2 regions of the Silvimonas soli genome follow, and region 2 is predicted to be linked to the other one. Evidence: predicted binding sites of a transcription regulator. Region 2 holds the regulator's gene; the other holds the start of a gene.

Region 1 (4,419 bases), 1.4 Mb from region 2:
CCGGCGCGGCGCGAGTCGAGCTTTACACCGAAGAATACGCGGTGCGCCATGGCGAAGGCAGCCATGCGCAGGTGCTGGACGCCTACGTGGCGGCTGGTAAAGCAGCGCATCAAGTCGGGTTAGGGCTGAATGCAGGCCATGACCTTAACCTGCAGAATCTGGGCGATTTTCTGCAGGCGGTGCCGGGCGTGGATGAAGTTTCGATTGGCCATGCGCTGGTGGTGGAGTCACTGGAAAGCGGTTTTGCCAATGTGGTGCGACAGTACGTCGCCATTTGCCACGCAGCCCGTTAAGTCTGCCCATATCCGAGATTGATCCCGCAACTTGTTTAGCATTTGTCCAGGCAAGGAGCCCCAATGCAGTCCGGCGTTGTAATGCAAGTCAGCGTGAGCGCCAGTCACACTTTCAGCAAACCCAACGTGGTCAGCATCCGGCTGTTGGCAGGTTTGGGGGTGGAAGGAGACGCTCACATGGGGACGACGGTTAAGCATCGCTCGCGTGTGGCGGTTGACCCAACCCAGCCCAACTTGCGCCAGGTGCATCTGATTCACGCCGAACTGCATGACGAATTGCGCGAACGCGGGTTTGATTTGCTGCCGGGGCAAATGGGCGAAAATATCACCACCCGCGGTATCGATCTGTTGGGTTTGCCGCGAGGAGCCCGTTTGCATATCGGCGAGCAGGCGGTGGTGGAGATTACCGGCCTGCGTAACCCATGTGCGCAACTGGATCACTATCAACAAGGACTGACGGCCGCTGTGTTGGGGCGAGATGAGGCTGGCAATCTAATACGCAAAGCGGGCGTAATGGGCGTGGTGCTGGTCAGCGGCGAAACCCATCCCGGCGATACCATTCGGGTCGAGTTGCCACCGCTACCCCACCACAAGCTCGAACGCGTTTAGCTAGCCAGACCTTCCAGCACCTCCGCGGTGCTGCGTACCTGCGACAAACGCGGAAAGATATTCGCGAATGCAAACGCATGTTGTTCGGCATTGGCTGCACTGCAGGCATCTTCTGCAATCACCAGTGCATAACCGTGCTCCCACGCCGCGCGAGCGGTTGATTCAACACCGATGTTGGTCGAAATCCCGGCCAGCACAATGGTTTTGATGCCACGGCGGCGCAATTGCAAGTCCAGTTCGGTGCCATAAAATGCGCCCCACTGGCGCTTGGTGATCTTGATATCCTGATCGCTTACTGCCAGGTCTGCGGCAAATTCCAGCCAGTTGGCCGGCAAAGTGGCAGCGGGCGAAGGCCTATCCACCGGCTGCTTAAGCGCATCGGCAAAGTCACCGGCCCAGCCCACGCGGACCAGCACGACAGGAGCGCCCAACTCACGGAAGCGCCGAGCCAAAGCATCACCATGCTCTACCACCGTTTGCGCGGTGTGCGGGCCGCCAGCAAACGGCAGAATGCCTTGTTGCAGATCAATCAACACCAATGCGGTGGTTTGTGGATCAAGCTTTACCATGTTGTTGGACTCCATCATTATGTGAGGAACTCCTCACAAAAACGAGTATATGAGGATGACCTCACAAAACGCAAGTATTACCGCCAAACAACCACAGCGCGAACGCGGTCGCCAACGGGTTGCCGCCCTGCTGGACGCAGCCGCCAGCCTGTTCGCAAACAAAGGCTTTGAAGCGACCACCATGACCGGGATTGCCGCGCAGGCAGGGGCATCCATCGGCTCGCTCTATCAGTTTTTCCCCACCAAAGAACATGTGGCGGATGCAATCCTGACCGAACACGCGACTGATCTCCACTTGCAAATGAGTGCCTTGGCGGCACGGGCCAACAGCCTGAGTCTGCAAGAAACAGGGTCACAGCTATTCGCCGCGCTGATCGAGTTTCGCGCCGCACATCCTGCCTTTGCTGTTCTGGTAGAAGCACGAGGCGCACCTTTCGTGCGCGCCAGCGGCATTCGCCAACGCTTGCGCGAGCAAGTGCTGGATATCTTGCGCCACAAAGCCCCGGCCATAAGCGATGAGGAACTTACGCCTATTGCCATTGCGATCCTGCAAATCATGAAAGCCGCGGTAGCACTCAACGGTGAAACTGATCTCCCCCAGCGCGACGCCGCGCTGCAAGCTTTACGCGAGATGCTGCTAGGGTGGATAACAAGCCGCTTAGGACCAGCTACGTCCTGAAAACTGATGTCTTGGGCAGACCCGCTTCTGTGTCGGGGCTCAGCATGGAAAAGCTGTCCAGAATTCGTACTGGGGGGCATTCTTCACGCCACTCATTTTTATCGTAATTGACCGGCATCAAACAGCAGCGGCTTCCGACTATCGCCCTCGCCAAACACTATATATGGTGTCGTTAATTGATTAATTAACCATATATAGAGGTTTTATCGTGACCACTCAGCCACTCTACGTGCGCAAACGCGACGGCCGTATCGTCCCCTTTGAAGCGGCCAAAATCGCTAGCGCGCTTGAGCGGGCAGCGCAGTTGAGTGGCGAATTCAATGCACCCCAGGCGCTGGAACTGGCCCAACTGGTCACCGGGCGTCTGGCCGGAACCAATGCGCCGGGCATTGAGGCGATTCAGGATCAGGTTGAAGAAGCGCTGCTGGAGCAGCACCACCTGCAAACAGCGCGGGCCTATATCGCCTATCGCAGCCAGCATGCCCGCCTGCGCGCTGACACCCGTACCGTGGTGGACGTTGAATCCAGCATCAACGAATATCTGAACCAGTCTGATTGGCGTGTGAATGCCAATGCCAACCAGGGCTGGAGTCTGGGTGGCATGATCCTGAACACCAGCGGCAAGGTCATTGCCAATTACTGGCTCAACCACGTTTATCCTCCGGAAATCGGCGCGGCACATCGCTCGGGTGCGATCCACATCCATGATCTGGACATGCTCTCCGGCTATTGCGCCGGTTGGTCGCTGCGCCGCTTGCTGCACGAAGGCTTCAATGGCGTGCCGGGCAAAGTGGACGCCACGCCGCCCAAGCATATGTCCAGCGCCATCGGCCAGATCGTCAACTTCCTTGGCACGCTGCAAAACGAATGGGCTGGCGCGCAGGCGTTCTCCTCTTTCGATACCTATATGGCGCCGTTTATCCGCGTCGACCAGCTCAGCTTCAAGCAGGTCAAACAGTACATTCAAGAACTGATCTACAACCTGAACGTGCCTAGCCGCTGGGGTACGCAGACGCCGTTTACCAATCTGACCTTTGACTGGGTTTGCCCGGAAGATCTGCGCGAGCAAATCCCGTATGTGGGCGGCCAGGAAATGCCGTTCAGCTATGGCGAACTGCAAGCCGAGATGGATATGATCAACCGCGCCTACATCGAAGTGATGATGGAAGGCGATGCGCTGGGCCGCGTGTTCACCTTTCCGATCCCCACCTACAACATCACCAAAGACTTCGATTGGGATCACCCCAACACCGTTTTGCTGTTCGAAATGACTGCCAAATACGGCCTGCCCTACTTTCAGAACTTTTTGAACAGTGATCTGGAGCCGCACATGGTGCGCTCCATGTGCTGCCGTTTGCAGCTGGATTTGCGCGAGCTGCTCAAGCGCGGCAACGGGCTGTTTGGCTCAGCCGAGCAAACCGGCAGTCTTGGCGTGGTGACGCTTAATTGCGCCCGCATTGGCTACGAATTCAAGGGGGATGAAGTCGGTGCTTTTGCCCGCGTAGATGAATTGATGGAACTGGCCAAACAAAGCCTGGAAATCAAACGCAAACTGATCGATCGGCTGATTGCGGGCGGCCTCTATCCCTATACCAAGCGCTATCTTGGTACGCTGCGCAACCACTTCAGCACGCTGGGTGTGAACGGCGTCAACGAAATGATCCGCAACTTCACCTGCGACGAACACGACATCACCACGCCGCGGGGTTACGACTTTGCCAACCGGCTTATGGATCACATTCGTGATCAGATGACGACATTCCAGGAAGAAACCGGCCATCTGTACAACCTGGAAGCCACGCCAGCCGAAGGCACCACCTACCGCTTTGCCAAAGAAGACAAACGCCGTTATCCGGAAATACTGCAAGCGGGCACCGTGGCGCAACCGTATTACACCAACTCCACCCAATTGCCGGTGGGTTATACCGACGACCCGTTCGAAGCGCTGGCGCGCCAGGAAGTACTGCAGCGCAAATACACCGGCGGCACGGTACTGCATCTGTATATGAACGAGGCCATCTCCAGCGCCGACGCCTGCCGCACCTTGGTTAAACGTGCGCTGGCGAATTACCGGCTGCCCTATGTGACGATTTCGCCCACTTTTTCAATCTGCCCCAAGCACGGCTATTTGAGCGGACACCATGAGTTCTGCCCGAAATGTGATGCCGACTTGATTAGCAAAAAGCAGCCCTGCTGCGCCTAGGTTTGCTGCATGTGCATGCAGCGCACGCGGCTGAACGGTTGCCACGGAATTCCAGCCGCGTTCTTT
Region 2 (4,419 bases):
CTGACCCACCTGGACTTGTCACGATGTTCTCCCGATCCCTGACCATTGCCCAGTACGACCCCGCACTCGCAACCGCCATCGCTGGCGAAGTCGTCCGCCAACACGAACATATCGAGCTGATTGCTTCCGAAAACTACACCAGCCCAGCGGTGATGGAAGCCCAAGGCTCCCAGCTCACCAACAAGTACGCTGAGGGTTATCCCGGCAAGCGTTTCTACGGTGGTTGCGAATATGTGGACGTGGTCGAGCAACTGGCCATTGGTCGCGCAAAAGAACTGTTTGGTGCTGAGTACGCCAACGTGCAACCGCACTCCGGTTCGCAAGCCAACCAGGCGGTGTACTTTGCCGTGCTGAAGCCGGGCGATACCGTTATGGGTATGAACCTGGGTCATGGCGGCCATTTGACTCACGGCTCGCCGGCTAACTTGTCGGGCAAACTGTTCAACATCGTGCCTTACGGTCTCAATGAAAAAGAAGAGATCGATTACGACGAAATGGAACGCATCGCCATTGAAGCCAAACCCAAGCTGATCATCGGCGGTGCTTCGGCTTACGCACTGCGTTTTGACTGGGCCCGTATGGCCGAGATCGCCAAGAAGGTTGGCGCGTATTTCATGGTCGACATGGCTCACTACGCCGGTCTGGTGGCTGCGGGTGTTTACCCGAACCCGGTGCCGCACGCTGACTTCGTGACCTCCACCACCCACAAGACCCTGCGTGGTCCACGCGGTGGCTTGATTCTGGCCAAGGCTGAGTTCGAGAAAGTATTGAATTCCAATGTCTTCCCGACATTGCAAGGCGGCCCGCTAATGCACGTGATCGCCGGCAAGGCCGTGGCGTTCAAAGAAGCACTGCAACCCGACTTCAAGGAATACCAGGCGCAAGTGATCAAGAACGCGCAAGCCATGGCGAAAACGCTGGCGGAACGTGGTCTGCGCATCATCTCTGGCCGTACCGAATCGCACGTGTTCCTGGTTGATCTGCGCCCTAAAGGCCTGACCGGAAAGGCGGCGGATGCGTTCTTGGGTAAAGCACACATTACCGTCAACAAGAACGCCATCCCGAACGATCCGGAAAGCCCGTTTGTGACTTCCGGTATCCGTATCGGCAGCCCGGCGATCACCACGCGTGGTTTCAAAGAAGCTGAAGCCATTCAGGTTGCACACTTGATCGCCGACGTGCTGGACAACCCGAACGATGAAGCCAACCTGGCCGCCATCGCAGAAAAGGTGAAAGCCCTGACTGCGCAGTTCCCGGTTTACGGCGCGTAATTACTCGCGATTCGATTCGCTCACAAACTGGTTCTGGCAAGACATCCCGCCGCAGACAGTACGATTTGAGTACGGCCAGGCGGGGTAACACAGCCAGACCGGTTTTGGGGTGAATCAGTGAAACAGGGTGGGGCTAAGCTCCCACCCTGTGCTATTTTTTGCTCTTTGTCTGACCGGTCCGCATGACCGTTCAATTTTCGCCCCAACGGGCCTGATCTTTATCGGAGGCTTCGCGTGAAGTGTCCATTTTGTGGTTCCCCCGATACCCAGGTGGTAGATAGCCGGGTTTCAGACGAAGGCGATCTGGTACGCCGTCGTCGCCGCTGCAGTGTCTGCGACAAACGGTTCACGACCTTTGAAACGGCAGAAGTACGCATGCCGCAAGTGGTTAAGCAGAACGGCCAGCGCGCCGAGTTTGACCGCGAAAAAATCCGCACCAGCTTTCATCGCGCCTTGCACAAACGCCCGGTGCCAACGCATCTGGTCGATGAAGCCATCAGCCGCATCATTCAAAAAGTGCTCACCGTGGGTGAGCGCGAAATCATGTCCCGTCAGATTGGCGAGATGGTGATGAGCGAACTCGCCAAGCTGGACAAAGTCGCGTACATCCGCTTTGCCTCGGTTTATCGCTCGTTCTCTGATCTGGATGATTTCCGCGATGTCATCCGCGAAGTCAGTAAAGACAACAAGGCGCAGCCGCAGTGAGCTGGTCCGCCGCCGATCACCAGTACATGCAGCAAGCATTAACGCTGGCTGCGCGTGGCCGTGATATCACGCCGCCCAACCCAAGCGTGGGTTGTGTACTGGTGCGTGATGGCGTGGTGGTGGGCGAGGGGCACAGTCAGCCGACCGGCCAGGCACATGCCGAAGTTACGGCAATGCGCATGGCGGGTGAACTGGCGCGTGGTGCTACGGCTTATGTCACGCTGGAACCCTGCAGCCACCATGGCCGCACACCGCCGTGCGCCGATGCCTTGATTGCGGCGGGTGTGGTGCGAGCGGTGGTGGCGTTGCGCGACCCGAATCCGCTGGTGGCTGGGCAAGGTCTGGCGCGTTTGCGCGCCGCTGGCGTCGAAGCCAGTCATGGCCTGCTGGCCAAAGAGGCTGCCGAGCATCACCGTGGTTTTCTCAGCCGCATGATTCGGGGTCGACCTTGGTTGCGTTTGAAGATCGCGACGTCGCTGGATGGCCGCACTGCGTTGCAGAATGGCCAATCCCAATGGATTACCGGCCCGGCCGCGCGCGCTGACGTACAAAAATTGCGTGCCCGCTCTAGCGCCATGCTGACCGGTATTGGCACGGTGCTGGCGGACGATGCGCAACTGACCGTGCGGGATTTCGATATTGGCCGCCAGCCACTGCGCGTCGTGGTCGATAGCCTGTTACGCATGCCGCCCAACGCGAAAATGTTGCAAACCCCCGGCGTGTTGATTGCCACGGCTTATGCTGAAGAACGCAAACATGCCGAACTGATCGCCGCTGGGGCCGAGTTGCTGGTGTGCCCGGGCGATGATGGCCGAGTTGATCTGGCTGCCTTGCTGGCCGAACTGGGTCGACATGGTTGCAATGAAGTCACCGCCGAAGCCGGGGCACAATTGAATGGCGCGTTGCTGCGCGCGGCATTGGTCGATGAGATCGTGCTGTATCAAGCACCGGTATTGATCGGCGACCCGGCACGCGGCGCAGCCTGGCTGGATTTACCAGACCTGGCAGACAAGCAAACGCCAGTGGTTCGGGAGCGGCGTATGGTCGGGGATGATTTACGCTGGGACTTGCGATTCACTGATTCGGCTCTATTTGTCACGCAGGAGTAGTGAGATGACCGACAGCCAAACCACCACACCTTTATGCCCGGATTGCGGCAAGCCACTGGAAGTACTGATCGCCTGTGGCGCGCGCGACTATTTCTGCAACAGCTGCAATGAACTCAAGTCCAAAACGCGTGTGCGCGAAGCGAATGCGGCGTTGTTCGATGCTCAAAGCAAGGAAAGCCACTGAATGTTTACCGGTATTGTTCAAGCCATTGGCACGATTGAAAAAATCACTCCGTTTGAAGGCGGTCTGACGCTGACTGTTGCGGCTCCTGAGTTGGGCCTGTCCGACGTCGCTCTGGGCGACAGCATTTCGCACAACGGCGCATGCATGACGGTGATCGAGATTGCCGAAGGTGGCCGTTATCGTATTGATGTATCGAACGAGTCGTTGGGTGTCACCGTGGGTTTGGCCAACGAAGGCGGCAAGGTCAATCTGGAAAAAGCCATGCGCTTGTCCGACCGACTGGGTGGCCATCTGGTGTCCGGCCATGTGGATGGCGTGGGTGACGTGGTCAGCTTTGAGCCAGTGGGTGAAAACCGTGAACTTGTGGTGCGGGCACCAAAAGCGCTGGCCAAATACCTGGCCGCCAAAGGCTCGGTCGTGGTGAACGGCGTGTCGTTGACGACCAACTACGTGAGTGATGTCGAGGGCGGCTGCCAGTTCTCCATCAACCTGATTCCGCACACGCTGTCGGTCACGACGCTCGGCGCGTTGTCGGCGGGCGCCAAAGTCAATCTGGAAATCGATCTGATCGCTCGTTACGTCGAACGCATGATGTCGCTGGAGCAAGCGTAAATGGGCGCCAGCATCTCTCCAATCAAAGACATCATCGCCGACATCCGCCTTGGAAAAATGGTCATTCTGGTCGATGAAGAAGACCGGGAAAACGAAGGCGATCTGGTACTGGCGGCGGATTATGTCACGCCGGAAGCCATCAATTTCATGGCCAAGTATGGCCGCGGCTTGATCTGCCTGACGCTGTCGGCGGAGCGCTGCGAGCAACTGGCATTGCCGTTGATGGTGAACAACAACGGTTCCAGCCACGGCACCAATTTCACCGTGTCGATTGAAGCGGCAGAAGGCGTCAGCACTGGTATCTCGGCGCATGACCGCGCGCTGACCATCCGTAAAGCGGTGGCGTTTGATGCCAAGCCGGGCGATCTGGTTTCGCCGGGCCACGTGTTCCCGCTGCTGGCCCAACCCGGCGGCGTGCTGGTGCGGGCAGGGCACACCGAGGCAGGTTCTGATCTGGCGATGCTGGGTGGGTTATCTCCGGCCTCCGTGATCTGCGAAATCATGAATGACGACGGCACCATGGCGCGCTTGCCAGAGT

The links. Region 2 encodes NrdR, which represses ribonucleotide reductase genes. Its sites were predicted from a motif close to AAANACNATATATNGTNTTT; they were not measured.
Region 1: N7220_RS08990 (ribonucleoside triphosphate reductase) is a predicted target of NrdR. The motif match lies at 2,303-2,322, and genes of this name have one in related genera.

Annotation. Positions count from the first base shown of each region.
Region 1 is NZ_CP106736.1:1,959,873-1,964,291, forward strand. Features, by position in the region: gene N7220_RS08970 (pyridoxine 5'-phosphate synthase) at 1-293, shown strand, start outside; gene N7220_RS08975 (MOSC domain-containing protein) at 357-902, shown strand; gene N7220_RS08980 (hydrolase) at 899-1,471, opposite strand; gene N7220_RS08985 (TetR/AcrR family transcriptional regulator) at 1,527-2,150, shown strand; gene N7220_RS08990 (ribonucleoside triphosphate reductase) at 2,359-4,353, shown strand.
Region 2 is NZ_CP106736.1:578,203-582,621, reverse strand. Features, by position in the region: gene glyA (serine hydroxymethyltransferase) at 24-1,271, shown strand; gene nrdR (transcriptional regulator NrdR) at 1,506-1,976, shown strand; gene ribD (bifunctional diaminohydroxyphosphoribosylaminopyrimidine deaminase/5-amino-6-(5-phosphoribosylamino)uracil reductase RibD) at 1,973-3,085, shown strand; gene N7220_RS02640 (YfgJ family double zinc ribbon protein) at 3,090-3,269, shown strand; gene N7220_RS02635 (riboflavin synthase) at 3,270-3,881, shown strand; gene ribBA (bifunctional 3,4-dihydroxy-2-butanone-4-phosphate synthase/GTP cyclohydrolase II) at 3,882-4,419, shown strand, end outside.